One region of the Dyella caseinilytica genome, then DNA from elsewhere that is predicted to be linked to it. Evidence: riboswitches for the same ligand, from Rfam matches in the RefSeq annotation. Region 1 holds a riboswitch; each other region holds the start of a gene.
The links. Region 1 has a riboswitch for cobalamin ahead of ISN74_RS18125 (ribonucleoside-diphosphate reductase subunit alpha). Riboswitches for the same ligand answer to the same signal wherever they lie in the genome.

Region 1 (7,873 bases):
CAAGCACAAATCTGCGGTCCCCCTGCAACAAACAGAAGAGCAAGTCGCTGGCTCTGTTCTACACGCCTGAAAAGGGCTATACGGGCGATGACAGTGTGCTGGTGAAGGTCGTTTCCCCGCCAACGATGTTTGGCCAGTGGAACTATCAGATTCGGGTGGAACCCGCACGTTGACGTGCCACGGTGCGGGACGCCTACGCTGACGGCAGCAGATCCTTGGTAAGAAAAATTCGGCTGGTGCCTGGTGGATCACAGGGAATGGCGCCGAATTCGCGCCAGCCGTGTTTCTTGTAGAACTCCGGCGCCTGGAAACTGATGGTGTAAAGCACCGCTGCACGGCAACCGCGCCGGCGTCCCTCCGCTTCCGCCATCTGCAAGACCTGGCTGCCGATGCCCGATCCGCGCATGGCTTCAGGAAGGAAGAAAACGTCGAGAAACAGCAGGCCCAAAGAGGTGCGGCCGGTGACGCCACCCAATGTCTTGCGCGTTTCAGGATCTTTTACCAGCACGGCCAGCGGACGCCGATCTGCGATGCCGCTGATGTCGACGTTGAATTGATCGAGGCCGTCGGAGATCACAGCGATGTCGGTAACTTCCGGCGCATCCGTGACAACGATGTGGGGCATGCTCATGCTGATGACGATTCGCTTGATGAAGCAGTGAGATCTTTGGTGAAGAAGATACGACGGCTTCCCGGTGGATCGCTGGGAAAGTTGCCGTACTCGCGCCAGCCGTGTTTCGTGTAAAACGCCGGCGCCTGGAAATCGTTGGTGTGCAGCAGGCCGATGCGGCAACCGCGACGGCGGCCTTCTTCTTCCGCCATCTGCAACAGCTTGCTACCCAGACCGTGGCCACGCATGGACTCGGGCAGGAAAAATACATCGACAAACAGCACGCCGCGCGATGTACGCCCGTTCAGTCCGCCAAGCACTTCTTGCGTGGCGGGATCCTTGACCAGCAAGGCGATCGGACGCTGATCGTCGATGCCGCTCGCCGCGAGGTTGAACGCGTCAAGCCCGCGGCGGATCGCCGCCAGTTCGCTGGTTTCCGGTGTGTCGGTAAGAACAATATGCGGCGAATCCATGCGAGCAATGATCGTCAGAACGTCATGTCGAACGCAACCTCGCCCTGTACGCCGACCTGGTACGCCGAGACACGTCTTTCGAAGAAGTTGGTCACTTCCTGCACGTCCTGCAGATCCATGAAGTCGAAGGGGTTCTTCGCGCCGTACTTCTTCGGCAGATCAAGCTGGGTCAGGCGCTGGTCCGCGCAGTATTCCAGATACTGGCGCATGTCCTTCACCGACAGGCCAGCAACACCGCCGGAAAGCACGTCTTCGGCAAACTGCGTTTCGCAGGCGATGGCTTCTTCCAGCATGGCTTCAACCTGTATGCGCATGTCTTCGTCGAACAGATCCGGCTCTTGCGCGCGCACCTTGCGTACCACTTCGAACGCAAACGCCATGTGACCCGACTCATCGCGGAACACCCAGTTAGTGCCGGATGCCAAGCCATGCAGCAGGCCGCGAGAACGAAGGAAGTACACGTAGGCGAACGCAGCAAAGAAGAACAAGCCTTCGATGCAAGCCGCAAAGCAGATCAGGTTGAGCAGGAACTGCCGGCGCTGTTCGCGCGTTTCCAGTCGCTGCACATCCTGGATGGAGTCGATCCACTTGAAGCAGAACGCACCCTTCTGCTTGATCGAGGGAATGCTCTCAATTGCGGCGAAGGCTTTGTTGCGCTCGTTCGGATCGGGAATGTAGGTGTCCAGCAGCGTGAGATAGAACTGCACATGCAGCGCTTCCTCGTACAGCTGGCGCGACAGATACATGCGCGCTTCGGGCGCGTTGATGTGCTGATACAGATTCAGCACCAGGTTGTTCGCCACGATGGTGTCACCGGTGGCGAAGAATGCGACCAGGCGGTGAATCAAGTGGCGATCCGCATCGGTCATCTTCGACTTCAGGTCGGTGACGTCCAGCGAGAAATCGACCTCTTCCACCGTCCAGGTGTTCTTGATGGCGTTGCGGTACATCTCGTAGAACTCGGGATAGCGCATCGGGCGCAAGGTGAGTTCGAAGCCGGGCTCGAGGATGTGGTGAGCTTTTGATGTGTCGGACATGAGGTCCTCGATTTATAGCGTGTAGGGAGTCGCTGGGTCCCGGCCTTCGCCGGGACGACGGGTATGGAGGGCGCGGAGCGATTTGCTGTCTCGCTTCAGGCGGCGATGATCGGGCTTGGTATTTTCCCTGATCAGTAGCATGCGTTCACGACAACCCTGCGTATATATGCTTGCAAGCAAGCGAAATGGAACATTGTATGTAGGGGTTACGTCCGATCTTGTTCAACGGGTCTGGCAACATCGGAATGGTTTAATTCACGGATTTACCAGATGTCATGGCGCGCATTGCCTTGTCTGGTATGAGCTGCATGACACGATGGAGTCGGCAATCAGACGAGAAAAATTGTTGAAGCGATGGCATCGGGGCTGGAAGTTGCGTTTGATAGAAAACGCTAATCCTTACTGGCGTGATCTCTTTCCAACTCTCCTCTAACTACCATCCGTCGTCCCGGCGAAGGCCGGGACCCAGTGTCTTTGACTATCTTGTACTTCAAAGTCGCTGGGCCCCGGCCTGCGCCGGGGCGACGGGTTGTGGTCACTGGCAGGCCTCGCAATATTCCGGATTCTCCAATGAGCAGAACACGGCAGCAGTGGCCGCTTCCTGCGCATCGGCAACGGGCGCGGCTACAGCCGCCGCGGTCACCGTCGTCTTGGCAATCTTCGTCGCCGGACGCGAGCGCAGGTAATACGTGGTCTTCACGCCGGACTTCCACGCATACATGTACATCGAGCTCAACTGACCGATGTTCGGATTTTCCATGAACAGGTTCAGTGACTGGCTCTGGTCGATGTATGCGCCGCGTGCGGCAGCCAGATCGATCAGCGCTTTCTGCGGCAGCTCCCACACGGTGCGATAGATCGCGCGCAAACGTTCCGGAATGGCGGTGATGCCCTGGATCGAGCCTTCCGCCAGCTTGATCGCGTCACGGATTTCCGACGTCCACAGACCCAGCGTCTTCAGTTCGTCCACCAGGTAGCGGTTCACCACCAGGAAGTCGCCTGAGAGGGTTTCGCGCTTGAACAGATTGCTGACTTGCGGCTCGATGCATTCGTAGCAGCCGGCAATCGAAGCGATGGTGGCGGTCGGTGCGATGGCGATCAGCAGCGAGTTGCGCAGGCCCTTGGTCTTGATGGCTTCGCGCAATGCGTCCCAGCGTGCGGTGTCGTTGGTTTTGGCATTCGACCAGTAGTCAAATTGCAGTTCGCCATTTGCAGCGCGGCTTTCGGCAAAACCAGGATGTGCGCCGTGCTGTTCGGCCAGCGCATTCGACTGCGACAGTGCGTTGAAGTAGATCTCTTCGGCGATGCGCGTGGACAATTCCAGCGCTTCGGCTGAGTCGAATGGCAGGCGCAGCTTGAAGAACACGTCCTGCATGCCCATCACGCCTAGGCCGACCGGACGCCATTTGCGGTTGGCGGTGGCTGCGGTGTCGATCGGATAGAAGTTGAGATCGATCACGCGGTCGAGCTGGCGCACGGCAGTACGCACCGTCGAAGCGAGCTTGGCGAAGTCGAACGCACCGTCCACCACGTGGCGTGCCAGGTTGATCGAACCCAGGTTGCACACGGCCGTTTCACCGGCGTTGGTGACTTCCAGGATCTCAGTGCACAGGTTCGAGAGGTGGATGACGTTCTCGGCCTTGGCGGTCTGGTTGCTGGTGGCGTTGCTGCGATCCTTGAAGGTGATCCAGCCGTTGCCGGTCTGCGCCAGCGTGCGCAGCATGCGTGCATACAGTTCGCGCGCCTTCACCGTTTTCACGGCCAGACCCTCGGCCTCGGCTTTATGGTAGGCGCGCTCGAACGTTTCGCCCCAGCTGTCGACGAAGTGCGGCACGACCTTGGGATCGAACAGCGACCAGTTGCCGTCGTGTTCGACGCGGCGCATGAATTCGTCGGGAATCCAGTTGGCCAGGTTCAGGTTGTGCGTGCGGCGTGCTTCGTCGCCGGTGTTGTCGCGCAGTTCGAGGAATTCCTCGATGTCCGCGTGCCACGGTTCCAAGTACACGCAGGCCGCGCCTTTACGCTTGCCACCCTGGTTCACCGCGGCGACGGAGGCGTCGAGTGTCTTCAGCCACGGGACCAGGCCGTTGGAGTGGCCGTTGGTGCCCTTGATCAGCGAGCCGCGCGAACGCACGCGCGTATAGGCCAGGCCGATACCGCCGGCGAACTTGCTGAGTTTGGCGACGTCGCCGTATTTCTCGTAGATCGATTCCAGCGAATCTTGCGGCGAGTCCAGCAGGAAGCACGAACTCAACTGCTCGTGTGCAGTGCCTGCATTGAACAGCGTCGGCGAGCTGGCGATGTATTCCAGCGAGGAAAGCAGGCGATACAGCTCCAGCGTTTCGGCAATCTCATTGCCGCCCAGTGCGCAGGCGATGCGCATGAAGAAGTACTGCGGTGTTTCGATCACTTTGCGCAGCTGCGGATGGCGCAGCAGGTAGCGGTCGTACACGGTGCGCAGGCCGAAATATTCGAAGCGGCGCGTGGCGAGTCCATCGATAGCATCGTTGAGTTTGCGCGAGTTGGCAGAGACGAAATCGCGAAGGCGCGTGTTGACGATGCCCAGCTCGGCGCCGCGTGCGATGGATTGCGAGAAGCTCTGGATTTCCTGCCCGCTCACTTCCTTCTCGATGAAGGCGCCGAGCAGGCGCGCGGCGAGCTGGCCGTATTCCGGCTCCTCCGCGGTGAGCGCCGCGGACGTGCGGATGGAGAGCTGATCCAGCTCCTGCGTGCTGGCGCCGTCATACAGGCCACCGATGGTTTTCAGCGCCACGCGCAGCGGATCGACCGCATGCAGGCCTTCGGCGCTGCGCGTGACCGCGCGCACGATCTTGTTAACGTCCACGATTTCCTGGCCGCCGTTGCGCTTGGTAACGCGCATCTGGCCGGGGTTGTGGGGAGGAGTCAGGGCAAAGGGAGCTTCAGCAGTAGCGGACATCGTGACAGTGTTGGCAGTGGCCGACGTGTCGACATCGGCGGAAAAGGCGGACGACTCTGCGCGGGCGTCAGTACGCTCGCGCGATTCGGTATCGATAGGTTGCATGTCGGGCGCTCCGGGCTGCGGAACCTGCCGTGACCAGACTTCTCGGGTCCGGTTCGATCAGGACAGGCTCCAGATTTCAACCGCCTGCTCCCGCGCGCAGGGCTGATGTGGCGGTTGCCGCGGTAGATCGCATTACACGGTTAAGGACATCCGCGTCATGCGACCCGCCTCCCCGCGGAGGCCGTCACGTTCGGCATGACACTCCGGTCACGCCGTGTCGGCAGGTCTTCGGACTCGCGGACATGGGCCTTGCGGCCCGCCTACTTGCCCTGCTTCCCGGCACCCCCTGGGCCAGTGCACGATGGGCTTTCGTTTCCACTTACCGCTGCGGGGCAGTCCCGGATTCACACCGGATTCCCTTTAGCCAACCTCGAAATAATCCGAGAGAGGCGACCGACGGGACACAACATATCGGGGTCGACCGGATCGGTCAACCCAATAATTTGTGGATAAGCAGTGGATAAGCCACGAAGGACCAAGCGGGATGCGGCCTGCGGGAAATTCGTGATTTTCAGGTATGGGTCGGGTTACGGAACGACCGCAATCACGATCGCCAGCCACATCAGCACCATGCCCGCGGCGAAGGTCCGGCGGGCCGGCACGATCCGTTCGTGACCGTCTTCAGGTATCGGGGTGGTGATCAGCCAGATCGTCGAACCCAGGGCGCCGAAGCTGAGGAAGGCCAGGCATACCACCAGGATGTCGGCCCAGCGCCATGGCACCGGTTCGTGGACGCCCCAGTAGCCGAGAAAGGCCATGCCCATGGCCGACATGGTGGCGGAGGCGGAGCAAAGCCCGACGACCGATCCGGTGGGTGCGCGCATCGCTGGCTCCGAGCGGGAGAAGGCGAGCCCTAGGGTAGCGCACGGTTGGCGCAGCGTTGGGCCCAGATCAGGAAAGGTGCTGCATCCGGCTGCGCGGATCCCGGAAAGCGATCAGCGTAGCGACGAGCCCGCACAGCGCCGCAAACGACATCCACAAGCCTGGCGCCGCTTTGTTGCCCGTGACATGAATCAGCCACTGCGATATCGCCAGGCTGGAACCACCGACCGTGGTGGCCAGGCTGTAAGCCAGCGAAAAGCCGGTCGTGCGTACATCCGCCGGCATGATTTCGGTCAGCGTCACCACCATCGCGCCGTTGTAGCTGGCATAGATGAAAGACAGCCACAGTTCCGCGCTCAGCAGCGTGCCGAAATCCGGTGAGGCGACCAGCCAACGCAACACCGGATAGGCGCTTAGCAAGGCCAGCACGGTGCAGGCGAGCAGTAGCGGACGGCGGCCAATGCGATCCGAAAGCGAGCCCATCAACGGCAACCATACAAAGTTGGAAATGCCGACACACAGCGTCACCACGAACACATCGAACTGCGACAGCTTCAGCACTTCGACGCCAAAGGTCGGCGTGTAGGCCGTGATCAGGTAGAACGACACCGTCGTCATCAGCACCATCGCAACACCGACCAGCACGACCGGTCCATTGGCGAGCATGGATCGATAGATTTCACCGATGTCGGGCTTACGTCGTGCGAGAAAGGATTCCGTTTCCTCCAGCGATCGGCGGATCACGAACAGGAAGGGCACGATCAGGCACCCAATCAGGAACGGCACGCGCCAGCCCCAGTCGGTGATGGCTTGCGGCGGCAGCCAGTATTGCAGCAGCAGGCCAAGCAGGGCCGCGAATACGACGGCCACCTGCTGGCTGGCCGATTGCCACGCGCAATAGAAACCGCGATGCCCAGCCGTGGCGATTTCGGACAGATAGACCGACACGCCACCGAGTTCCACGCCCGCGGAAAAACCTTGCAGCAGGCGTCCGGCTACCACAAGCAACGGAGCGAGCACGCCGATGGTGGCGTAACTGGGGACCGCGGCAACCAGCAGCGTGCCCACCGCCATCAGACAAAGCGTGAGGATCAATCCGCGCCGGCGTCCATGATGGTCGATATACGCGCCGAGCACGATGGCGCCGACAGGTCGCATCACGAAGCCGGCTGCAAAAGCCAGCAAGGTAAGCAGTAGCGAAGCGTAGGCGTTATGGCTGGGAAAGTACGCTCTGGCGATGGCCGGGGCGTAATAGCCATAGACCATGAAGTCGTACATTTCGAGAAAATTACCGCTGACGACACGGATGATGGCCTTGAAGCTGTCACGTCGTGAGCGTGGTGTTGCGGTGTTCGTCATCCGTATTTACCTCGGTCACTCGTCCCGGCGCATCCACTGTTGCCCGGTGAAACTTTTCATTTACCGGTGATCTGCTCCCTCTCCCCTTAGGGGAGAGGGCTGGGGTGAGGGGCCGGGCTTGCCATGAGCGACACGTTTATCATGCCATTCCCGTTGTTCGGCGCAGACGCACTGCATCCACTTCGCAAGATTGGCCCCTCATCCCAGCCTTCTCCCCGGAGGGGAGAAGGAGCTGACTCCACGCTCCGCATCGGGACCCTTGTCATGCATGCGTGTCTACATGCTTACGTCGATCTCGACCGGGTAGTTGACCGAACCTGGCACTTTCGGCGGTGCTGGAAAGGTCCAGACCGAAAACTCACCGGCCAGGCAGCGGGCGACGGGCGTGGGTGCCTGCACTTCCACATTGAGCGCGCGTCCGTCCGGCGAAATATCCGCAACCAGGGTGAAGGGTGATTTGTCAGCGGGCGCATTGCTGGTGATGCAGCCGCGCAACGCCTCGGTCATCGGCTCCTTGATCTTGTCCCAG
Region 2 (7,873 bases), 480 kb from region 1:
CGGGCACCAATAGATATCCAACTGCCGTGCATGGCGCAGCACGCTTGCAATGGGCAGCTGGCTGTCAGGCTGCTCTGCCTGATCCAGCACCACGCGCTTGTCGTCGCCCTGGATGTGCAGATAAAGCGTCTGCGCCTTCAGCAATTCGCGCAGCGTGAACGTGATGCGCGGCTCGCCGGCACCCGGTGCGCGCATCGGCAGGACCAGCGCCGTATTGGAAAGATCCAGCGCTTCGCCGAGCCGGTCGCCGCCAGGGAAGAACGAGGCGGTGTGGCCATCCGGCCCCATGCCTAGCACCACGACGTCGAACGGCTGCGTCATCGAACCGACGCGTGCACGCACCTCGGCAATGCCCGCTTCCGGCGTAGCTGCTTCCACATACAGCGGCATGAATTCGGCATCCGCCGCTTTGTGTTGCAACAGCAGGGATTCCACCAGACGCGCATTGGAACGCTCATCCGTGTCCGGCACCCAGCGTTCGTCGACCAGCGTGACGGTGACGCGCGACCAGTCCAGCGCTTCGTTGGAAAGCGCTTCGAACAGCCGCTTGGGTGTACTGCCGCCGGAGACCGCGATCACCGCTTCGCCGCGGGTTTCGATCGCGGTACGCAGCTTGTCGGCAATATCCGCAGACAAGGCCATGGCCAGCGACTGACCCTCATCGAAAGCGTGGAGTTGTTGCTCGGCGGACACTATTCGTAATCCTCGTCCCAGGTGCGCCCATCACGTTCAATCAAGGCGACCGCTGCACTCGGCCCCCAGGTGCCGGCCGTGTACGGACGCGGCGGCTCGTTGCCACCCGCCCATGCCGCCAGGATCGGATCGGCCCAACGCCATGCGGCCTCGACTTCATCCCGGCGCATGAACAGCGTGGGATTGCCGCGCACGACATCGAGCAACAGGCGCTCGTACGCATCAGGCTGTTGCACGCCGAAAGCTTCGACGAAGCTCATATCCAGCGGCACGTGGCGCAAACGCAAGCCGCCCGGCCCCGGATGCTTGATGGTGAGCCACAGCTTCACGCCTTCATCCGGCTGCAATCGCAATACCAGTCGATTCTGCGCCAACGGACCTGCAGCGGCCGTGAAAATGGAATGCGGCACCGGTTTGAAGGCCACCACGATTTCCGACACACGCTCGGCGAGACGCTTGCCGGTACGCAGATAGAACGGCACGCCAGCCCAGCGCCAGTTGCCGATTTCGGCTTTCAGGGCGACGAACGTTTCGGTGTTTGATTTCTCGACCTTGGTTTTGCTGTCCGCATTCAGGTCTTCGATATAACCGGGCACGCTCTGGCCTTCCGCGACGCCAGCACGATATTGGCCACGCACGGTGAATTGCGACGCGTTGCTTTCGTCGATCGGCTTGAGCGCATGCAGCACTTTCAGCTTTTCATCGCGTACCGCATCCGGCGACAGCGAAGCGGGCGGCTCCATCGCCACCATGCACAGCAGCTGCAGCATGTGGTTCTGCACCATGTCGCGCAGTGCGCCGGCATGGTCGTAATACGGACCGCGGCGGCCGACGCCGAGGGTCTCGGCCACGGTGATCTGCACGTGATCGATATGGCCAGCGTTCCACAGCGGCTCGAACAGCGCGTTGCCGAAACGTAGCGCCAGCAGGTTCTGCACCGTTTCCTTGCCGAGGTAGTGATCGATGCGGAAGGTCTGCGATTCAGCAAATACCGCGCCGACGTCATCGTTGATGCGATTGGCGCTGGCCAGGTCGTGGCCGATCGGCTTTTCCAGCACCACGCGCGACTGGCCCTGGTTGAGGCCGTAATGGCCAAGACGCTGGCAGATGTCGACGAACAGTTCCGGCGAGGTGGACAGATAGAACACGCGCACGTGATCGGGGTGTTCGCCCATCAGCTTGGCAAAATCGTCCCAGCCCTCGTCCTTGCGCGCGTCCAGCGGGCGGTAATGCACCAGCTTGAGGAAGGCGTTGAGCTTCGCCGGGTTGGATTGGGCGGCGCCATTGAGCGCGGAGCGGATCAGGTTGCGGTAGCCGTCGTCGTCGAGCGCTTCGCGGGCCACGCCGATGACACGGCTGCCTTCCTGGATCTGGCCGTCAACGAAGCGATGGAACAGGGCAGGGAGCAATTTGCGCACGGCCAGATCGCCAGTGCCGCCGAAAATCACCAGGTCGAACAGCTCGACCGGTTGAGCAGGTGCAGTCACAACTCACCTCTATGAATGCTGGTGGCCACGGGGGTGCAGCCGCCGGGGAGTTTCGATCGTACCAATGACATACCAGGCAATACCAGTCTTTTGTGCGTTGCAATCGTATGCAATTTTTTCCTAAGCCAGCTGGCGTCTGGCTGAACCTCTGGTTGTACCAGTGGTTCGGCATTGGTATTGTGCGGGAATGATGCAAAACGCCTTGGCTGACGAATACCGGCGCCTGAGCCGCGAAACGACCACCCACCAGCCGCTGGCCTACCTGCGGCTGCGCCGGGCTATTCGCAACGTGATCCAGCAGCGGGATATCGAGCCGGGCCAGACCCTGCCCAGCGAACGGGACCTGTCACAGGCCCTGGGGCTGTCCCGGGTGACCGTACGCAAGGCCATTTCCGGCCTGGTCGAGGAAGGTCTGCTGACCCAGCGTCACGGTGCCGGCACCTTCGTGGCCGAGCGCATCATCAAGCCGATGTCGCGCCTGACCAGCTTTACCGAGGACCTGCGTGCCCGTGGCCTGCATCCGCGCTCGGAGTTCTTCGAGCGCAGCGTGGGCGAAGTGACCCCAGAAGAATCGATGGCGCTCAACCTGTCACCCGGCGTGCTGGTCGCCCGCCTGCATCGCGTGCGCTACGCCGAGGACGAGCCGCTGGCGATCGAACGCACCGTGGTGCCAGCCAGCATATTGCCCGATCCGCACGAAGTGCATGACTCGCTGTACGAAGCGCTGGAGAAATACGACTGCCGCCCGGTACGCGCTTTGCAGCGGCTGCGTGCCGTTCTGCTCGGTGCACGGCAGGCCCGCTTGCTGCATGTGACGGCAGGCAGCGCGGGTTTGCATATCGAACGCCGGGGATTTCTCGACGATGGGCGCGTGGTGGAGTTCACGACCTCGTGGTATCGCGGGGATATCTACGATTTCGTGGCGGAACTGCAGACGGATTAGGCGCCTCGACGATCTACATTTCTCGTCATCCCGGCGAAGGCCAGGATCCAGTTCAATTACGTCGTGCGAAGCACTCAGAACCTTTTGTATCGAGTGCTTCGCACAGCGTGTTCATACTGGATCCCGGCCTTCGCCGGGATGACGGTGAGGCGAGAACCGGCGACCTAGAAAGAACGTAAATCTTGGGCGAAAACCGAGCCGAATTGCCCCCACCCACCCCCACCGGCTACAGTTCGCCCGTTTCGGGTGTCCCCTGGGCCTCAGGTCCGAGGGGATGAAACGGGAAGCCGGTGCGCTGTTCACTCAGCAAGGCCGGCACTGCCCCCGCAACGGTAAGCGAGCCTTTCGCGAACGATAAAGCGCCACTGTGCATGGCATGGGAAGGCATCGTTCGATGGCGTGCACAACTGCATGCCACTCGCGAGTCCGGAGACCGGCCCGAGACAGAGCCTATCTACGGCCTCTGCATGGCCCGCGCTGGGATCTGTTTGCACGCAGAACAAGGAAGAACGAGGGCGTGTATGTCGATACACAACCGAGTGATGACGCCGTTATGTGGGCAAACAGATCCAGCCCGGAGGGTTGTCGTTGAATAGCTGCCAGGCGGCAGCGCACGGCTTGACCTGACAGTGAGTCAGGCGCTGCGCCGAGCACTGCCGCCTGGCAGCTATTCAACGACAACGCGGGCTATGCAGAGACCGTAGAGAGGCTCTTAGGTTCTGGCAACTCGCGGTGGGCGAGGGTTCGGAGCGCGTGCCCCGCGACGGCTGTCGCCTGCCCGCCATTCCGTTCCCGACTCCCCAAGTTCGCCGGCTTATTTATTCACGCCGCGCGGGGACGTGCGGCAGGGGAACTTACATGTTGAAAAAGACTGCGCTAGCAGCCGCACTTCTGTCTGGTTTGGTCGCACAGGCCGGCCATGCCCAGACCGCCACGGACCCGAACAGCACGCTGTCGCCGGTGATCGTCACCGCGACGCGCACAGCGATCAGCGCCAATGACGCGCTGTCCTCGGTCACGGTGATCACGCGCGAGGATATCGATCGCCTGCAGCCGACCTCGGTCGCCGATCTGCTGACCGGCCTGCCCGGCGTTTCCATTTCGCAAACGGGCGGTATCGGCGAATCGACCTCGCTCTATCTGCGCGGCACCAATCCCACCCACGTGGTAGTACTGATCGATGGCGTGCGTATCGGCTCGGTGAGCCTGGGCCTGGCAGCCCTCGAACAGATTCCGGTCGACGCCATCGAGCGCATCGAGCTGGTGCGCGGCCCACGTTCCAGCCTGTACGGCTCCGATGCGATCGGCGGTGTGCTGCAGATTTTCCTGCGTCACGGCCAGCCCAATGGCGGCGTCTCGCCTTCTGTGAGCGTGAGCGGCGGCAGTCATGGCTACGTGAACGGCCAGGCCGGCGTGTCCGGCGGCGATTCGCACCTCTGGTACAACGCCAGCCTGGGCGGCACGTATACCGGCGGCATTCCGGCCTGCCGCATGGGAGCGGCGGAATTGGGCGTGGCGTGCGACGTGGATGATCCGCGCAACGACGCGTATCGCAACTGGAACGGCTTCGCCAACTTCGGTTATCGCTGGGATGATGGCACCGAGCTGTCTTTCGACTGGATGCGCAGCAAGAGCAACGTGGAGTACGCCGGCAGCCCCTACGGTGGCAACGATGCCATCGAGGAACAGTACGTCGCGGGCGCGCACCTGAGCTTCACACCTTTGGATATCTGGAAAGTCACCCTGACCGCCGGCCAAAGCCGCGATGACGATGCCACCTATTACGAAGGCACCTACTTCGGCGAGTACTACCCGCGCATGCCGACGGGCTACTTCGATTCCCGCCGCAACCAGGCGTCGTGGCAGAACGACATCACGCTGGCCAGCAACCAGCTGCTGACGGTCGGCGTGGATTACCAGCAGGAACATATCTACAGCGACACCGCGTTCCAAGAAACCACACGCGGCGACACTGGCACCTTTGCGCAGTACCAGGGCACGTTCGGGCAGAACGAAGTGCAGTTGTCGGTGCGCCACGATAACAATGATCAGTTCGGCGACCACAACACTGGCGCGGCGGCATGGGGTTATCACTTCGATCAGGGCCCGGTGCTGTCGGTGAGCTATGGCACGGCCTTCCATGCGCCGACCTTCGATGACCTGTACTTCCCCGCCTTCGGTGGCGTACCCACGGCCAACCCGGACCTGAAGCCGGAAACCTCGCGCAGCGCGGAAATCGGCCTGAACCAGCAGCTGAGCAACTGGAACTGGGGCGTGAATGCCTATCAGACACGCATCACCGATCTGATCGCGTTCAATACCGAGTTCATCCCGATGAACATCAGCCGGGCGGTGATCCGCGGCATCGAAGGCCAATTCGGCTTCAACGTGGATGACTGGCGCGTGCAAAGCTACCTGACGCTGATGCAGCCCAAGAACACCGAAAGCCCCTACAACGGCAATCTTCTGCCACGCCGCGCCAAAGAGACCGGCCGCGTGGATGTCGATCGCAGTTTCGGCAAGTTCGGCGTGGGCGCCACCTTCTTCGCCTCCGGCAAGCGCTACGACGACACCGCCAACCAATACCGCATGGGCGGATACGCCACCACGGATCTGCGCGTCAGCTACAACTTCGCACCGAGCTGGCAGGTGGAAGCGAAGCTGGCGAACGTGTTCGATCACAACTACGAGACGGCGTATTACTACAACCAGCTGGGCCGGACCTGGTATCTCACGCTGCGTTACAGCCCCTCCATCCATTGATGCCGAACGCTCCCTGGGAATGCCGGGCCCCGGCTCGGCCATCCCAGGGGCGGAAATATAGGAATGTTCGCGAAGGAAAGGGAGACATGACTCCCATGTCTTCCGGCACGGCCGGACTTCAGGCACATTCAATGGGATAGGATCCCGGGGCATAAGGTGCCTATGAATGCGTCTTCTCTTCCATGCGCCGCCTCCCGCGCGGTGTGTCTGCGCTCGTCTGACATGGCACGGGCAAGGCCGTGAACGTCTTCGAACCCATCATCCGCCGGCCGATCGGCACCTCGCTGCTGGCGATCGGACTGACGATTGCGGGCTTCTGCGCCTATCTGCTGCTGGGCGTGGCGGCCTTGCCGTCGCTGGATTTTCCCGGCGTGGTGGTGATCGCCCAATACCCGGGCGCCGATGCACAAACCATGGCCGCCACGGTGGTGGCGCCGCTGGAACGCCAGCTGGGCCGCATTCCTGGCATCCAGCAGATGACCTCCGACAGCAACGCCGGCGGTACGCAGATCCAGATCCTGTTTGATTTCGGCCGCAGTGCCGACAAGGCCGCGCGCGATGTGGAGGCCGCCATCAACGCGGCACAGGCGGACCTGCCGGCCAGCATCCAGCCGCCGCAATATTTCAAGTTCGACACGGCATCGATTCCGATCCTGCTGATTTCGCTGACCTCGACCGGTATGCCGCCGGACAAGCTCTACGACCTGACGGATACGCTGCTGATGCCGGCCGTCGCGCAGATTCCCGGCGTGGCGCAGGTGCAGGTGTTTGGCGGCACGCCGCATGCGGTGCGGGTGAATTTCAATCCTGCCGCACTCACCGCCAAGGGACTGACCGCCAACGACATCGCCAACACGCTGCGCGCGGCGAATGTCACCTCACCGCAGGGCATCATCACGGACGGCATCACCCAGATGACCGTCACCGCCAACGATGCGCTGCATACCCCGCAAGACTTCGCCAGGTTGGTAGTCGCCAATCAGAAGGGCGTGCCGGTGTACCTGTCGGATGTCGCCACCATTACCAGCGGCGAGCAGGACAAATACCAGGCCGCGTGGTTCAACGGCCAGCGCGCGGTGTCGATGCAGATCAGCAAGCGACCCGAAGCGAACTCGGTGGAGGTGGTGCAGGAAATCCGCAACCGGTTGCCAGCGCTGCGCAATCTGGTGCCTGCAGATGTGCAGATCACGCCGATCTTCGACCTGACAGTCTCCACCAAGTCCGCACTGCACGAAGTGGAATTGGCGCTGCTGCTCAGTATCTTGATGGTAGCCCTTGTGATGCTGGTGTTCCTGCGTCGCGTACGCCCCACGCTGATTGCCATGCTGAGCGTGCCCTTGTCGCTCGCCGGTGCGTTCGTGGTGATGTTTACGCTGGGCTTTACGCTGAACATTCTCTCGCTGGTGGCGCTGGTGCTGTGCATCGGCTTCGTGGTCGACGATGCCATCGTGGTGATCGAGAACATCGTGCGCCATATGGAACACGGCATGAATCCGCTGGAATCGGCGCTGCTGGGCGTGCGCGAGATCGGCTTCACCGTGATTTCAATCACCGTGTCGCTGATTGCCGTGTTCGCACCGATGGTGTTCGGCAACAACACGCTAGTGATGTTGATGCGCGAATTCTCGGTCACGCTGATCGCGACGATCGTCATTTCCGCACTGGTATCGCTCACGCTGACACCAGCCTTGTGCGGTCGCTATCTGTTGCCGGAGAATTCGAAAGAGCACAAGCCAGGCAGGCTCGAAGCCGCCGCGGAACGCTTCGACCGCAGCATCCTGCGCATCTACGAACGCGGTCTGGACTGGGCCATGCATCACCGGCGCATCATGCGCTGGCAGCCGCTGATCCTGTTGATCCTTACCGTGCTGTTGGCGGTGGTGGTCGCCAAGACCGCTGGCGGCGCGATCATGCCTAAAGAAGACACCGGCATGCTGATCGCCCAACTGGAAGCCGAAGCGAACATTTCACCCGCCTTGATGGCTCA
Region 3 (7,873 bases), 1.2 Mb from region 1:
TCCAGAATCGCCATTGGTCGGGCTCCGAGTTCGGCGCGATTTTCTCCACCATGGGCATCGCCTCGCTGTTCATGCCCTCGATCACAGGCGTGATTGCGGACAAGTGGATCCGCGCCGAGCGCCTCTACGGCACCCTGCACATCCTCGGTGCGGCCGTGCTGTGCATTGTGCCGATGATCGACAATCCCGAAACGCTGTTCTGGGTGATGTTGATCAACATGATGTGCTACATGCCGACCATCTCGCTGGCCATCACCGTGGCCTACAACGCACTCAAACAGGATGGCGTGGACGTGGTGCGTGTGTATCCGCCGATCCGCGTATGGGGCACGGTCGGTTTTATCGTTGCGATGTGGACGGTGAGCCTGCTGCATCTGGAAACGACCACCGGCCAGTTCTACGTGGCTGCCGTCGCTGCGCTGGTGCTTGGTCTTTACGCCTTCACCCTGCCGCCCTGCCCGCCGCGTTTGCGTGGCAAGGATCACCGCTCGTGGCTGGATGCGCTGGGCCTGACCTCGTTCGCCCTGTTCAAGCGCGGCAAGATGGCAATCTTCTTCATCTTCGCGATGCTGCTGGGCGCAGCGCTGCAGTTGACCAACGCCTATGGCGACACCTTCCTGCACGACTTCGCCCATGTCGATGCCTACAAGGGCCTGGTGGCGGTGCGTTATCCGGCCATCATCATGTCGATTTCGCAGGTGTCCGAAACGCTGTTCATCCTGGCGATTCCGTTCTTCCTGAAGCGCTTCGGCATCAAGACGGTGATGACGATCAGCATGCTGGCGTGGACCTTGCGCTTCGGCCTGTTTGCATACGGGGATCCCGGATCGGGCCTGTGGATGATCGTGCTGTCGTGCATCGTCTACGGCATGGCCTTCGACTTCTTCAATATCTCCGGCTCGCTGTTCGTGGAAGGCCAGAGTGATCCCGCCATCCGCGCCAGCGCCCAGGGTCTGTTCATGCTGATGACCAACGGCATCGGCGCCGTGCTCGGCAGCTCGCTCAGCGGCGTGATCATCGACAAGTACTTCACCCGCCCGGATCACTCGCTGGATTGGCACGGCATCTGGATCACCTTCGCCAGCTACTCGCTAGTGGTGGCGGTGCTGTTCCTGTTCCTGTTCCGACACAAGCACGAACCCGAGGCCCTGCAGGGCTTGCCCGCGCACTGACCCGCCTTCCGGCAGCCATCTGCATCCCGGGTTAAAATGGCTGGATGCAGATCGGACCCTACCGCATCGACCCGCCGGTGGTGCTAGCCCCTATGGCTGGCGTCACCGACAAACCATTCCGCTTGCTGTGCAAACAGCTGGGCGCAGGGCTTGCCGTGTCCGAAATGACTGCCTCCGATCCGCGCCTGTGGCAGACGCGCAAGTCACTCAAGCGCATGGATCACGAAGGCGAGCCTGAACCGGTGAGCGTGCAGATTGCCGGCTACGATCCGACGATGCTTGCGGAAGCCGCACGCTTCAACGTGGCCAATGGCGCGCAGATCATCGATATCAACATGGGATGCCCGGCCAAGAAGGTGTGCAACGTCTGGTCCGGCTCGGCGCTGTTGCAGGACGAGCCGCTGGTTGCACGTATCGTCAAGGCGGTGGTGGATGCGGTCGACGTACCGGTGACGTTGAAGATCCGTACCGGTTGGGATCGCCAGCACAAGAACGCTTTGACGATCGCGCGCATCGCCGAGGACAACGGCATTGCAGCACTCGCCGTGCATGGCCGCACGCGCGCAGACAAATACGAAGGCGAAGCGGAATACGACACCATCGCTGCGGTGAAAGCCTCGGTGCGGATTCCCGTGTTGGCCAACGGCGACATCGTCACGCCACAGCAAGCCAAGCGTGTTCTCGAACTCACTGGTGCCGATGCGGTGATGGTAGGGCGTGGCGCGCAGGGACGGCCGTGGATTTTTCGCGAGATATCGCACTACCTCGCAACGGGCGAATTGCTGCCAGAACCCTCACCGGCGGATGTTTCCGCGATCCTGCTCGGTCACCTCGAGCATCTCTATGCGTTCTACGGCGAGCTCGCCGGTGTGCGCATTGCCCGCAAGCATCTTGGCTGGTACGCAAAGGATCGGCCCGAAAACGCGTCGTTTCGTGATGTCGTCAATCGCGCCGATCATGCGCACGACCAGTTGCGCCTGACCCGCAGCTATTTCGAGACCCTGCAAAACGAGTGGTCGCTGGCTGCATAAACGGCGCAAACCCTTGCGCTGCGAATGCAGGCATCATCGATACCGTGCACTCCCTTACGTCATCGATGAATATCTTGTCTCGCCTCCATCACCGCCACGCGCTTTCGATCCGCATTGCGCTGATCACAGTTGCCCTGCTGCTTGGCGGTTGCCGCGCCACCCTTTTTGCCGGACTCAATGCCACCGACCACCAGGCGGGCATCACGGTGCCACCTAGCGTTGTGTTCGACGCGCAGCACCAACTCCAACTGGATATCTACCGACCACAGCATGCCGATCATGCGCCGATTGTGGTGTTCTTCTACGGTGGCAGTTGGACGCATGGCGAGCGTGCCTGGTATCGCTTTGTCGGCACGACACTCGCTGCGCACGGTGTCGTGACGGTGATTCCGGATTACCGCAAATATCCGCAGGTAAAAATGGATGGTTTTATGCAGGACGCCGCAAAAGCCGTTGCGTGGGTGCATCAGCATGCAACTGATATCGACGGAGCACCGAACGATATCTTTGTGATGGGACACTCTGCCGGCGGCCAGATCGGCGCCTTGCTGGTAACCGATCCCTCCTGGCTGGCGCCATACGGTTTACGTCCGACTGACATGGCCGGGTTTATCGGCTTGGCGGGCTGCTATGACTTCATGCCGATCCCGGCCAACGAAAAAGAGATGCTCGGCATGTTCGGCCACGATCAGGCATCGCAGGCGCGCGCCCAACCCGTGCGTTTCGTCAGTGGCCACGAGCCGCCGATGCTGCTGCTTCAGGGTGAAGCCGATCACGAGGTCGATCCGTCGAATGCCGTGTCGCTGACTCATGCATTACAGGCGAAGCATGACGACGTCACGCTGCGTCTGTATCCGGGTGTAAGCCACAATGCGCTAGTGTTCGCACTGTCGCGGCCGTTCCACAACGATGCCCCCACCCTGACGGATGTGCTGGCCTTCATCCGCAGCCATCGCCCATCCGGCGACGTCACAACCATGCCGTAAACGCCGCCTACACTCCTCGCCGGACAGGGACAGGAGTAAGGTGTGAAAGCCAAGACGCGTTCCACGCCCAGGTTCCCTTCCTGTCCGGCAGGCCCGGCATGAACAGCATTGCGACCGGCGATTTCCCGTATATCCACGGATTCTCCGCGGACGAGCAATCGCGGCTTATGCGCCAGGCGCGCATGTTCGAATCCACGTTGTTCAGCCACATCGACTACGGCGGTGCCACGCGTCTGCTGGAAGTGGGCTGCGGCGTGGGTGCACAGACTGAAATTCTGCTGCGCCGCTTTCCGGAGTTGCATGTCACCGGCGTCGACCGTTCGCCCACGCAGTTGGCCGCTGCCGAGCGCAATCTGGGCGCAACCGCCTGGTGCGAATCACGCTATACGCTTCGACAGGCCGACGCAACGGATCTGCCCTTTGCCGAACGCAGCTTCGACGCTGCTTATCTATGCTGGGTGCTAGAGCACATGCCCAGTCCCGCACGCGTGCTGAGTGAAGTTCGTCGCGTGCTCAGCCCCGGCGCCACGGTGTATGTCACCGAAGTACTGAACTCCTCCTTCTTCCTCGATCCCTACTCACCCAACCTGCTGCGCTACTGGATGGCCTTCAATGATCACCAGTACGACAGCGGTGGCGATCCGTTCGTCGGCGCCAAACTCGGCAACTTGCTGCTGGCCGGCGGCTATCGTGATGTGCAGACGGAAGTGAAGAATGTGCATCTGGACAACCGCCAACCGGGACGTCGCAAGCAGATGATCGAGTTCTGGCAGGAACTGCTGCTTTCCGCCGCCGATCAGTTGATCGCCGCCGGCAAGACCGATATCCCCACGGTGGAAGGCATGCGCAGCGAGTTGCAGGCGGTGCGTAACGACCCCAATGCGGTGTTCTTTTTTGCTTTTGTGCAGGCGCGGGCGACGGTGTACTAGACCGCCGTCGCGATCCTCCATCCGTCGTCCCGGCGGAGGCCGGGACCTAGCGACTTACGTGGGTGCTTGTTCAAAGCGAAAGACACTGGGTCCCGGTCTTCGCCGGGACGACGGGGTGGCGATATTCGCCCGATTGACCACAGCCATCCGTACGGCTATCGTTCGCTCGCTGAGGTCTTCATCTCTTCATCTTTATGAAGAGATGAAATTAAAAGGGAAGCCGGTTTGAATCCGGCGCTGCCCCGCAGCGGTGTGTGGAAACGACCTTCGCCATAGGCACTGGGTAAAGCCCCGGGAAGCGGCGAACAGTAGGCGGCGCGATGCCACGTCCACGAGCCCGAAGACCTGCCCCAGCCGAAGCCAGCCGTTCGCAACGGCGTGCTTCGTACGACCTGGGAACTCCGCGGGGAGACCCGGCGCAGCGCCGCTTTGCCGGTGCGGCGTCAGCCTGCCCGCGGTCCAACCAGTTCGCCCGCGGGGGCGAAGGTCGACGGTGCGCACTGGGCCTGGCTCACGGGCGCGCCTGCCTTCGTTCCTCTTTGCCATGACCGCAATGAGGAATACACATGACAAGCACCACCTATCTTGGCTTTCCACGTATCGGCCGTCGCCGCGAGCTGAAACGTGCGCTGGAAACCTACTGGCAAGACGGTAACGCCACGCCACTCCTGGACACAGCAAAGGCACTGAGGCGGCGACATTGGGAACTCGCCAGCGCGGCCGGCATACGCACCGTTGCCGTCAACGACTTCTCGCTCTACGACCACGTGCTCGACACGGCCGTGCTGTTCGATGCCGTGCCCGATCGCTATCGCACGTTGTTGCGTGAGAATCCACTGGCCGGTTACTTCGCGATGGCGCGCGGCAACCGCGAACTGCACGCGCTAGAGATGACCAAGTGGTTTGATACCAACTATCACTACATCGTGCCCGAACTTCGTGCTGGCCAACGCTTCCGGCTCAATGCCAACAAGCCGTTGGCCGAATGGCTGGAAGCGCGGGAATTGGGCATCGATGCGCGCCCTGTCCTACTCGGGCCGGTTTCGTTTCTGCTGCTGTCCAAAACGGTCGATGGCAGCGACACGCTCAACCTGCTCGACAGCTTGATCCCGGCATACATCGAACTGCTGGAACAGTTGGCCCAGGCAGGCGTAGCGTGGGTACAGCTGGACGAGCCTTGCCTGGTGCAGGACCTGGACGCCGCCACCAAGCACGCCTATGAGGCCGCTTACACCGCGCTGGCCATCGGAACGTCTCCCAAACGCCTACTTACCACTTATTTTGGCAGCCTCGGCGACAACCTGACGCTGGCAACCAGCCTGCCCGTGGATGGTTTGCACATCGACCTGGTACGCGCGCCGGAACAACTCGACAGCGTGTTGTCCGCCCTGCCAAAACAGCGCGTACTGAGCGCCGGCATCATCGATGGGCGCAACATCTGGCGCAGCGAACCGGCACGTGTGTTGCCACTGATTGAAAAAATCGCTGCCGCGCGCGGAACCGATGCGCTATGGCTCGCGCCATCCTGTTCGCTGCTGCACGTACCGATCGATGCATCACAGGAAACCGCGTTGCCAGCCGATCTGCGCAGCTGGCTCGCCTTCGCGCAGCAAAAGCTTGAAGAGATCCAACACTATGCCAAGGCCCTGGATGGCGACGCGACGGCCAAAGCTGCCTTGAACGAACAGTCCGCCCTGTTGACGGCGCGCAAGCGAGCGCATGGCGTTCAGCGTAACGAGGTTCGTGCACGTGCCAATACGCTGAGTCCTCAAGCCACGCAGCGACGCTCCAGCCTCGCGCATCGCCGTCGTGTGCAAGCCGAAGCGCTGGCCTTGCCGCCCTTGCCAACCACGACGATTGGATCGTTCCCGCAAACCGATATCCTCCGTCACGCGCGCGCCGATCACCGCGCCGAACGCATCGACAATCACACTTACGAAGCCGTGCTACGCGAAGAAATCGAGCGCGTCATCCGCTTCCAGGAACGCATCGGCCTCGACGTGCTGGTGCATGGCGAACCCGAACGCAACGACATGGTGGAATACTTCGGCGAACAGCTCGACGGCTTCGCCTTTACCCGTCACGGGTGGGTGCAGAGCTATGGCTCGCGCTGCGTGAAACCACCGATCATCTGGGGCGATGTCTCTCGACCGCAACCGATGACCGTAGCATGGTCGCGCTACGCGCAATCGCTGACCGACAAACCGGTCAAGGGCATGCTGACCGGACCAGTGACGGTGTTGCAGTGGTCGTTCGTACGCGATGACTTGTCGCGCGATCAGGTTTGCCTGCAACTGGCGCTCGCCTTGCGCGATGAAGTGCATGACCTGGAGAGCGCTGGTATCCGCGTGATCCAGATCGACGAACCCGCGCTGCGCGAAGGCTTGCCGATCCGGCACGCCGAACATGCACCTTATCTCGACTGGGCCGTGCGTTGTTTCCGCATCACCGCCGGTGGCACCAGCGATGGCACGCAGATTCACACACATATGTGCTACAGCGAATTCAACGACATCATCGAAGCCGTAGCCGCACTCGACGCGGATGTGATTTCGATCGAAAGCAGCCGTTCGCGCATGGAATTGCTGCAGGCTTTCGAGGATTTCCGCTATCCCGGCAGCATCGGCCCTGGTGTCTACGACATCCACTCACCGCGCGTACCGTCGCAACAGGAGATGGTCGATCTGCTGGAGCGCGCGTTGACTGTGCTTGAGCCAGGGCAGTTGTGGGTCAACCCGGACTGCGGGCTGAAGACGCGTGGCTGGAAGGAGACCGAGCCCGCGTTGGTCGCAATGGTCAACGCCGCCAGGGCGTTGCGGACGGCGATTGCCGCCAGCGGAGTTTGAACAGCCACAGGTCTCGGCCGACTCCACCGCAAGCCATTGACCAGGCTCGAAACGGCACCATGTAAAAATGCCCCTTCCCCTGCCTGAAGCAGGGGGAGGGATGCCGGCAACACCGCCTGAATCCGGCCTCACTGTCATGTGGATATGCCAGACTTGGCGATGAAAAAGTGGGCCGCTGCGTGTATCATGCGTAATTCCCTCTTCCATCTCTTTATCCGTAAAGAAGGATATAAGCCACGATGAGCAATTACCTCTTCACCTCCGAATCGGTCTCCGAAGGCCATCCGGACAAGGTCGCCGACCAGATTTCCGACGCCGTCCTCGACGCGATCATTGCGCAGGATCCGCGCGCGCGCGTGGCTTGCGAAACCATGGTGAAGACCGGTGTAGCGATTGTCGCCGGTGAAGTCACCACCAGCGCCTGGATCGACCTGGAAGCGCTGACCCGCAAGGTCATTGTCGATATCGGCTATGACTCCTCCGACGTCGGCTTCGACGGCGAGACCTGCGGCGTGCTGAACCTGATTGGCAAGCAGTCGCCGGACATCAACCAAGGTGTGGACCGCAAGAAGCCCGAAGAACAGGGCGCTGGCGACCAGGGCCTGATGTTCGGCTACGCCACCAACGAAACCAAGGACTTCATGCCGGCGGCGATCTATTACTCGCACCGCCTGGTCGAGCAGCAGGCCAAGGTCCGCAAGAAGAAGAATTCCCCGCTGCCGTGGCTGCGCCCGGACGCCAAGAGCCAGGTCACCCTGCGCTATGAAGACGGCGTCGCGACCGCGATCGACGCGGTGGTGCTGTCCACTCAGCATGATCCGGACGTGAAGCAGAAGGATCTGGTCGAAGCCGTGCGCGAGCACATCCTCAAGCCCGTGTTGCCGGCCAAGCTGCTGCACAAAGGCACCA
Region 4 (7,873 bases), 1.4 Mb from region 1:
AACGCTGACAATCGGCGACTGACCGTGTCCAGGCGTACGCGTGCGGCCGCCTGCCAAGGACAATCAGCGAGCGCCTTCTGCAACACATAACGCGTTGGCCCACTCATGGTCCATGGCCCGAGTTTTTCCCGCAACGCTTCAAGCCACTGTGGCGCGGCGCAGACAAAACCGGCGCGCGCGCCGGCCAAGCCAAAAAATTTCCCGACCGAACGCAACACGATCAACCCATCACGATCCGTGTAGCGGCAAAGACTGTCCTGCGGCGTGACATCCATAAAGGCCTCATCCACCAGCAGCCAACCGCCACGGGCCATCAATGCGTCATGAATGCGCAGCAGATCTTCCGCCCGAAAACGCTCGCCACCTGGATTATTGGGGTGGATCAATACAAGGACATCCCATTGCGCAGCGTTTGCCAACAACGCATCAGCCGGAAGACATGTCACGTCATGCCCTGCTCGCCGCCACGCATGTGCATGCTCCGCATAACCCGGCGCGATAATACCCACGCGTGACCTTGAACGAAGCAATGGCAAAGCCTGGATGGCTGCTTGCGAGCCAGCCACCGGCAACACGTGCGGCGCTTCGTAATAGGCGCGGGCGACATCGATCAATCCATCATCGTCTTCAGGCAAACGCTGCCATGCCGACGAAGGAATGGCAGGAATCGGCCATCCAAACGGACTGATGCCAGTGGAAAGGTCCAGCCACTGCGCCAATGGAATGCCGTACTCGTGCGCTGCACGTTGCAAACGCCCACCATGCTCAAGCATGCGCGCCACCATACATCGAAGCGGCAAGCAGCAAGGCGACAAATAACCAAAGCGCGACACCGCGACGCACCAGGCTGAGCGCGCGGCGAATCGACACAGCATCCGGCAAATCGCCCTCGCCCAGTTCCGGACGCACTTCCCAGACACCATGATAGGGCGCAGCACCACCCAGTGACACGCGCAAAGCGCCAGCGCCAGCCGCCATCACGGGACCGGCATTGGGACTATCCCATTGCGGTGCCTGTGTGCGCCAACAACGCAGGGCGGCATCGAAATGTCCGCACAAAGCATAGGTGAACGCGGTCAATCGCGCTGGCACAAAATTCAGCACATCATCGATCCTTGCGGCCGCCCAACCAAAGTTTTCGTAACGCGGTGTGCGATAACCCCACATCGCATCCAGTGTATTGGCCAACCGGTAGAGCAACGCTCCCGGCGCACCCAATAGGACGAACCAGAACAGCGCACCGAACACGGCATCGTTGCCATTCTCCAACACGGATTCGGTAGCCGCTGCAGCGACCTGGCTGGCGTTCAGCGCTTCAGTATCCCGACTCACCATGTGCCCTACGGCGCGGCGCGCATCATCCAGCCGATCGCCAGCCAGCGCATCAGCCACCGGCGTCGCATGCTCGCCCAAACTGCGCAGACCAATCGTCAGATAAAGCACCAGCACCGATACACACCACGATGACCAAGCCGGCAGGAATCGCTGCACCATCCACAACACGCACACCAGCGGTAACACGGCCAATGACCAGGCCAGCACACCGGCAATACGTCGGTCAGCATGCAGGTGAGTTTCAATCAGCGCTGACAAGCGGCCAAACAACACCAGTGGATGCACACCACGCGGCTCTCCCAACCATGCGTCGACACATACCGCCACCCACATGGCCAACACCATGCTCATGGCAGGAACAAGTGCAACGCTGCCAGCGGGTTCGATGGAAAATAAAAATGCACGAAGCTCGCAGTGAGCCGGCGGTCCCGATACACCGCTTCCTGGCCAGGACCTTTGTTCGGATTGACCGCATGCGCAAGCGGCTGCGTCTCGATTGAAGCGTGCGCGTAATGGAAGGTGTGACCGCGCAAAGTCCCTTCGGGCAGGTCGACACCTTGCAGACCCAACGCGGCCAGGCGCGGCTGCACGGCGGCGCGTCCTGGCAACAGTCCGGCCATCGGCGCTTCGTGGCCGTCGCGGTCTGCCAGGGACTCCAATGCAAACAGCAGACCTCCGCATTCGGCGAGGATCGGCTTGCCCGCATCGCGATGTGCACGCAAGGCCGTATGCAGATTTTGCTGTTTTGACAGCGTCTCCAGATGAAGCTCTGGATAGCCACCTGGCAGCCAGATTGCATCGCATTCCGGCAACGCATCGCCCGCGAGTGGTGAAAAGAAATGGAGCGATGCGCCTGCCTGAGCCAGCAGGTCGAGATTGGCTTGATAGAGAAAACAGAACGCCGCATCGCGCGCAACGGCAATACGCTGACCTTGCAACAGAGCGGGAACAGGCGACGTTGCAGACGCTTCGAAAGCGACCGGTGGTGGAAGCACGGTACTGGCGTGCAACGCCCAAGCATCGGCCAGCACGTCGAGCCGCTGATCGATATCCGCCAGCTCTGCCGCTGCCACCAGGCCTAGATGCCGTTCCGGCAGCGCCAGCGATGCGTCGCGCGGCAACGCACCGAGCCAATGCATCGATGATGGCACGCTCTCCTTCAACAACTGCGCGTGATAAGCACTACCAATACGATTGGCAGCCACGCCGTAGAAAGATAATCCTTCGCGATAGGCAGCTAATCCACAAGCCAACGCGCCAAATGTCTGAGCCATGGCGGAACCGTCAATCACCGCCATCACCGGCAAACCGAGTTGCTGCGCGAGATCTGCGCTTGATGGATCGCCGTCGAACAACCCCATCACGCCTTCCACCAGGATCAAGTCTGCCGATGCGGCGGCCTTGTGCAGGCGCAGGCGCACATCGGACTCGCCGCACATCCATAGATCGAGCTGGTAGACCGGTGACCCTGCGGCGCGAGCAAGCACCATCGGATCGAGGAAATCCGGTCCGGTCTTGAACACGCGCACGCGGCGACCCTGTTGCGTATGCCAGCGTGCGAGCGCGGCGGTGACTGAGGTTTTGCCTTGGCCGGACGCGGGGGCCGAGATCAATAGCGCTGGGCAGTCGTGCGTTAACGACACGCTCATAGTAAAGGCCCCTTATACGCAAAACCGTCATTCCCGCGAAAGTGGGAATGATGGCTTTGAGGCAGAACAACTCTCCTCACAACTCCACACCCTTCTGCGCCTTGATGCCTGCTTCGAACGCATGCTTGACCACCCGCATCTCGGTCACCGTATCGGCCACCGCAATCAGTCCATTCGGCGCGCCACGCCCGGTAATCACCACATGCTGCCGCGGCGGACGCGCAGCGACCGCTTCCAGCACCTGTTCCAACTGCACGTATTGCTTCACCAGCGCGATATTGAGTTCATCGAGCAGTACAAAGTCATAGGCGGGATCGGCCAGCATGCCAGCAGCGATCTTCCATGCGGCCTGCGCTGCAGCGATATCGCGCGCCTTGTCCTGCGTTTCCCAGGTAAAGCCTTCACCCATCACGTAGTAATCCAGCTGATCACCGGCGAGGCGGCGAAAGAAGGCTTCTTCGCCGGTTGAGAACGTGCCCTTGATGAACTGCACCACGCCACACTTGAAGCCATGCCCCAGCGAGCGTGCAAGCATGCCGAATCCGGATGAGCTCTTGCCCTTGCCATTACCGGTGTTCACCACCAACACACCACGATCGATGGTGGCGCGAGCGATCTTGCGATCGACCAGCTCCTTCTTGCGCTGCATGCGCTCGCGATGCCGTTCTTCCGGCGTCATCGCATCTTTTGTTGGCTGGTCGCTCATGCTTGTACTCGCGTAACGTTCTGGTTATTGGCAAGCCGCGACAAGCCAAGATGAATCAGCAAGGCTACGGCGACGTAGCTCAACGTGGTGCGCACGAACAAAGGACCCCATTGCCAGAGGCGCTGGAGGTATTCGGCCATGTGGGGCTGCGCGTAACGGCCACCTAGCCAGTAGAAGGAACCGTTGGAGATGGCAAAGGACAGCGCTGCACACGCCAGCGCGACCACCAACGCGCCGAGCAACGAACGCAGATTACTGCCAAGTTCCCCGGCATACAGGCGACCGCCGTACCAGAGTGCGGCATAAGCCAGCGGCAGAAAGGCGTAGGCGGCGGTTACACAGAAATCGCTGATGCCGGCGTAGTGGATCGAAACGTAGTCCAGCAATACGGCCAGCAGCACGAAGCACACGAAGGCAAGGTGCCTGCGCAAGTACAAGCCGCCCAGAAAGAACACCGCCATGGACGCATCGGGCAGATGCAGGGCATCGCCGAAATGCTTGAAGCGCGTGGTGACCATCAGCAAGGTCAGCAGCAGAAACAGACCGATGGACATCGATCGGGACAAAGGCTTCATAACGATAATGCTCCTTCACGCAGCGGCCCATGGGCCGGTCGGATAGCGGAAGGAAACGGCACCGGCTGATGGCGCAGCGGTTCCCGTCCTGGCCCTCCGCCGTCCGGTGATCGCCTGGGCCGGTCTCCGGGCTTGCGAGCGAAGGAAGAAGGGTCCTTCCGATCCCCGCCTTCCCGTGCACCCGGCACAGTGGCGACGTGGGGATCGCGTTGCTCGCCTACCGTTGCGGGGGCAGCTCCGGTATGTCCGTGCAGTGGGCACGTTGTCACCGGATTCCCGTTTCAACCACCGACACCACGCCGGCAGTCACCTAGGCGGGGGCATCTTAGTGCCTGCCTCCCCATGCGCCTAGCCCGAATGCGGCCCCTCCTACACACCACCTACACATGACGAGCACGCATGCTCGCGCCGGGGAGGTTGAGCGAACGAACTTGCGCTTTGCCGTTAGATCGGCCGTGGGCAGCCCGCAGCCCATCGTAAACATGCAGGTAAATGCATGTTCAATATGGATATTCCCATTTGGACTTTTAGACGCCTAATCATCGGTTGCCCCGGAATCCAATTGTCACTAACCTGAAATTGTTGCTATGCAGCAATCATGTGCTTAGGGGAAATTCGCTAATGAAGAAAGGCAAGGCTCGTCTCGTTACCTATACCAAGACATCGCTCACTACTGCTCTGCTGTTAGCGCTCGCCACGACGGCGGCGGCGCAGGATGCTACGCAGACTCCTCCCTCCTCCTCGAATACCAAGAATCTGCAAGCGGTGATCGTGACCGGTACGCGCGCGCAGAACCGCACTGACAGCAGCTCGCTCTCGCCGATTGACGTAGTGCCTGCCTCAGCATTGCAGAGCACCGGTACCAGTGAACTGTCTACTGCGCTCGCCCGCCTGATTCCGTCGTTGAATTTCCCGCGCCCGGCCGCCACTGACACCACGGATTCGCAGCGCCCCGTGCAGTTGCGCGGCCTTTCGCCGGATGAAGTGCTCGTTCTGGTGGATGGCAAGCGCTGGCATTCCAGCGCGCTGATCAATACCGACGGCACCATCGGCCGCGGCTCGGCGCCGGTGGATCTGAACACCATCCCGCTTTCCGCGATCGACCATATCGAAGTGCTGCGCGACGGCGCGTCCGCACAATACGGTTCCGATGCGATCGCTGGCGTGATCAATATCATCCTCAAACATGGTGCCGACGGCGGTTCGGTCGAGCTGGATGGTGGTCGTTATCAGCGTGGCGGCGGCAATCAATGGCAAGGCTCGGCCAACTTTGGCATTCCGCTCAGTGGCGACAAAGGCTGGTTGCGCATCAGTCTGGATGACGGACACCAAGACCCAACCAACCACGGCGGTGTCGACGTGCGTTACCCGCAATTGGGTGAAAAGCAGGTGTTCGGCGATCCCTCCGTCAGCCAGCACAACCTGTTCCTCAACTCGCAATACGACATCACCAAGAACGTGCAGTTTTATGCCTTCGGCAGCTATCACGAGCGCGATGCGATTTCCGATGAGCTGTATCGCAATCCGTATGGCTACCCGTCGTCGGTCAATTCGCTGCTGAGCGCGATCTATCCCGAAGGCTATCAGCCGCTGCTGCAGGCCCACAGCACCGACCAGGCGCTGGTCGCCGGCGTGCGCGGTACAACGGAAAGCGGCTGGCGCTGGGATGTGAGCGCCAACTACGGCGGCAACCGTGTATCACTCGACACCATCCACAGCGCCAACTACGCCTACCTGCACGACTTCGGCTATACGCCGAGCAGCTTCTTCGACGGCATTGTCTCGGCGGCGCAACAGGTGGCGGACGTCGACATCGCCAAAGATTTCTCGCCCAGCTGGCTGCCCAATCCAGTGACGCTGGCGTTCGGTGCGGAGTACCAGCGCGATACCTACAGCATCAGCGCAGGCGATCCGGATTCGTATTACGTGGGCACCTCGGGCGTAAGCGGTGGCGCGCAGGGCTTCAGCGGCTACAGCCCGGTAAATACGGGTTCATGGAGTCGCAGCGATGTCGCGCAGTACGTGAGCCTGGAAACCAACCTCACGGACAAGCTCGGTACGTCGATCTCCGTGCGCCACGAGGACTACAACGACTTCGGCAACACGGTCTCGGGCGCTCTGGCCGCGCGTTACGACTTTACCGACCGCTTCGCGCTGCGCGCCAGCGCATCGACCGGCTTCCGCGCGCCGTCGCTGGCGCAGGAAGACTATTCGCAGATCGGTTCGCTCTACCTCACACCCAGCAGCGCCGGACCGGGTGTTACGCCGGGCATCTATCAGACCGGCCTGCTGCCGGTCAGCAATCCGGTGGCACAGTTGCTTGGCGCACAGGCGTTGAAGCCAGAGAAATCGCATAACTACACCATCGGCGCCGTCTTCAATCCGATCGACCCGCTGACGCTGACCTTCGATATCTACCAGATCCAGATCTACAACCGCATCGTGCTCTCCAGCACGCTGAGCGGCTTGAACGATCCGGTGGTGGTGGATTACCTCGCCGCCAACGGCATCAGCAACGTGGCCTACAGCTCGGCGCAGTACTTCACCAACGCGGTGGATACCAAGACCCAGGGTGGCGATCTGGTGGCCAGTTACCGGTCTGACTTCGGCAACGCCGGCGTGCTCGACAGCACGCTCAGCTACAACTACAACCGCACCCAGGTCACCGGCGTGGCACCCAATCCGCCACAATTGCAGGCGCTAGGGTTGGAGCTGGAGCGCGTGAGCTACCGCGATATCCGTGGCCTGCTCGCCAATTCCACGCCGCGCAGCAAGCTGATCTTCAACGAGAACTACAAGATCGGTCACTGGGTCTTCAACGGCAACCTGACCCGTTATGGCAGTTTCACCGCGTACAGCAACGAATCGTATCTGCTCAATCAGATCTTCAGCCCGCAATGGGTGCTCGATGTGGCTGGCAGCTACAACCTCGACAACTGGACCTTCACGCTCGGTGTGGACAATGCCACCAACAGTTATCCGGACAAGGTGATCGCCGCCAATAACAACAACGGCACCATTCCGTATTCAGAATTTTCACCCGACGGCTTCAATGGGCGCTACTATTACACCAAAGTGATCTATCACTGGTGATTCGACCCACTGCCAACCTCTGCGATGCCATGCATCGAAACATCCCGGCTCCGGCCGGGATTTTTTTTGGCGTTCACATCTGCCGCAGCGAGGCGTCCTTGCGTGTACACCCTTAACGGAGACACGCCCATGCCCAAGACTGTTACCAATCCTCCCGCCCTGATTGCTCAGGAAACGCCGGCTTGGTGCTTCGCCGCCGCAGAACTGATGGCACGCAACTATTACGGACTGGGCGCCCCCAGCCAGTACGCCATTGCACGCGCCAGCCTGATGCAATTGGTTGCCGCCCAGGCGCCGCCGACGTTCGCCCAATGGAACGATGCCGTTTTCGACGACCTGCTCAGCGGCGAACAGGAAAACGGCGGAGCCAATCTCAATAGCGAGCAGGTTCAGCTGATTCGCAATAGCTACGGTGCCGTCAATCACGCAGCCATCAACGGCCGCCTGCAAAACAACTACACGCCTGGCAATTTTCGCGCTGATATCGACAGCGGGAATATCGTCATCATCGGTTC

Region 2: another riboswitch for cobalamin. It lies ahead of ISN74_RS20180 (TonB-dependent receptor domain-containing protein); the one in region 1 lies ahead of ISN74_RS18125 (ribonucleoside-diphosphate reductase subunit alpha).
Region 3: another riboswitch for cobalamin. It lies ahead of metE (5-methyltetrahydropteroyltriglutamate--homocysteine S-methyltransferase); the one in region 1 lies ahead of ISN74_RS18125 (ribonucleoside-diphosphate reductase subunit alpha).
Region 4: another riboswitch for cobalamin. It lies ahead of ISN74_RS02885 (hypothetical protein); the one in region 1 lies ahead of ISN74_RS18125 (ribonucleoside-diphosphate reductase subunit alpha).

Annotation. Positions count from the first base shown of each region.
Region 1 covers NZ_CP064030.1:4,125,619-4,133,491, reverse strand. Annotated here, with positions in the region: gene ISN74_RS18150 (hypothetical protein) at 1-173, shown strand, start outside; gene ISN74_RS18145 (GNAT family N-acetyltransferase) at 194-625, opposite strand; gene ISN74_RS18140 (GNAT family N-acetyltransferase) at 628-1,083, opposite strand; gene ISN74_RS18135 (ribonucleotide-diphosphate reductase subunit beta) at 1,098-2,120, opposite strand; gene ISN74_RS18130 (GIY-YIG nuclease family protein) at 2,260-2,553, shown strand; gene ISN74_RS18125 (ribonucleoside-diphosphate reductase subunit alpha) at 2,656-5,058, opposite strand; cobalamin riboswitch at 5,366-5,576, opposite strand; gene ISN74_RS18120 (hypothetical protein) at 5,691-5,987, opposite strand; gene tcuC (MFS transporter) at 6,055-7,344, opposite strand; gene ISN74_RS18110 (peptidase C13) at 7,621-7,873, opposite strand, start outside.
Region 2 covers NZ_CP064030.1:4,608,844-4,616,716, forward strand. Annotated here, with positions in the region: gene pgl (6-phosphogluconolactonase) at 1-693, opposite strand, end outside; gene zwf (glucose-6-phosphate dehydrogenase) at 693-2,180, opposite strand; gene ISN74_RS20175 (GntR family transcriptional regulator) at 2,371-3,123, shown strand; cobalamin riboswitch at 3,351-3,579, shown strand; gene ISN74_RS20180 (TonB-dependent receptor domain-containing protein) at 3,982-5,886, shown strand; gene ISN74_RS20185 (efflux RND transporter permease subunit) at 6,126-7,873, shown strand, end outside.
Region 3 covers NZ_CP064030.1:537,411-545,283, reverse strand. Annotated here, with positions in the region: gene ISN74_RS02320 (nucleoside permease) at 1-1,172, shown strand, start outside; gene dusB (tRNA dihydrouridine synthase DusB) at 1,217-2,203, shown strand; gene ISN74_RS02310 (alpha/beta hydrolase) at 2,278-3,189, shown strand; gene ISN74_RS02305 (class I SAM-dependent methyltransferase) at 3,288-4,118, shown strand; cobalamin riboswitch at 4,274-4,485, shown strand; gene metE (5-methyltetrahydropteroyltriglutamate--homocysteine S-methyltransferase) at 4,685-6,964, shown strand; gene metK (methionine adenosyltransferase) at 7,204-7,873, shown strand, end outside.
Region 4 covers NZ_CP064030.1:709,257-717,129, reverse strand. Annotated here, with positions in the region: gene cobD (threonine-phosphate decarboxylase CobD) at 1-773, opposite strand, end outside; gene cbiB (adenosylcobinamide-phosphate synthase CbiB) at 766-1,686, opposite strand; gene ISN74_RS02895 (cobyrinic acid a,c-diamide synthase CobB) at 1,683-2,984, opposite strand; gene cobO (cob(I)yrinic acid a,c-diamide adenosyltransferase) at 3,061-3,663, opposite strand; gene ISN74_RS02885 (hypothetical protein) at 3,687-4,265, opposite strand; cobalamin riboswitch at 4,366-4,594, opposite strand; gene ISN74_RS02880 (TonB-dependent receptor plug domain-containing protein) at 4,887-7,358, shown strand; gene ISN74_RS02875 (cysteine peptidase family C39 domain-containing protein) at 7,488-7,873, shown strand, end outside.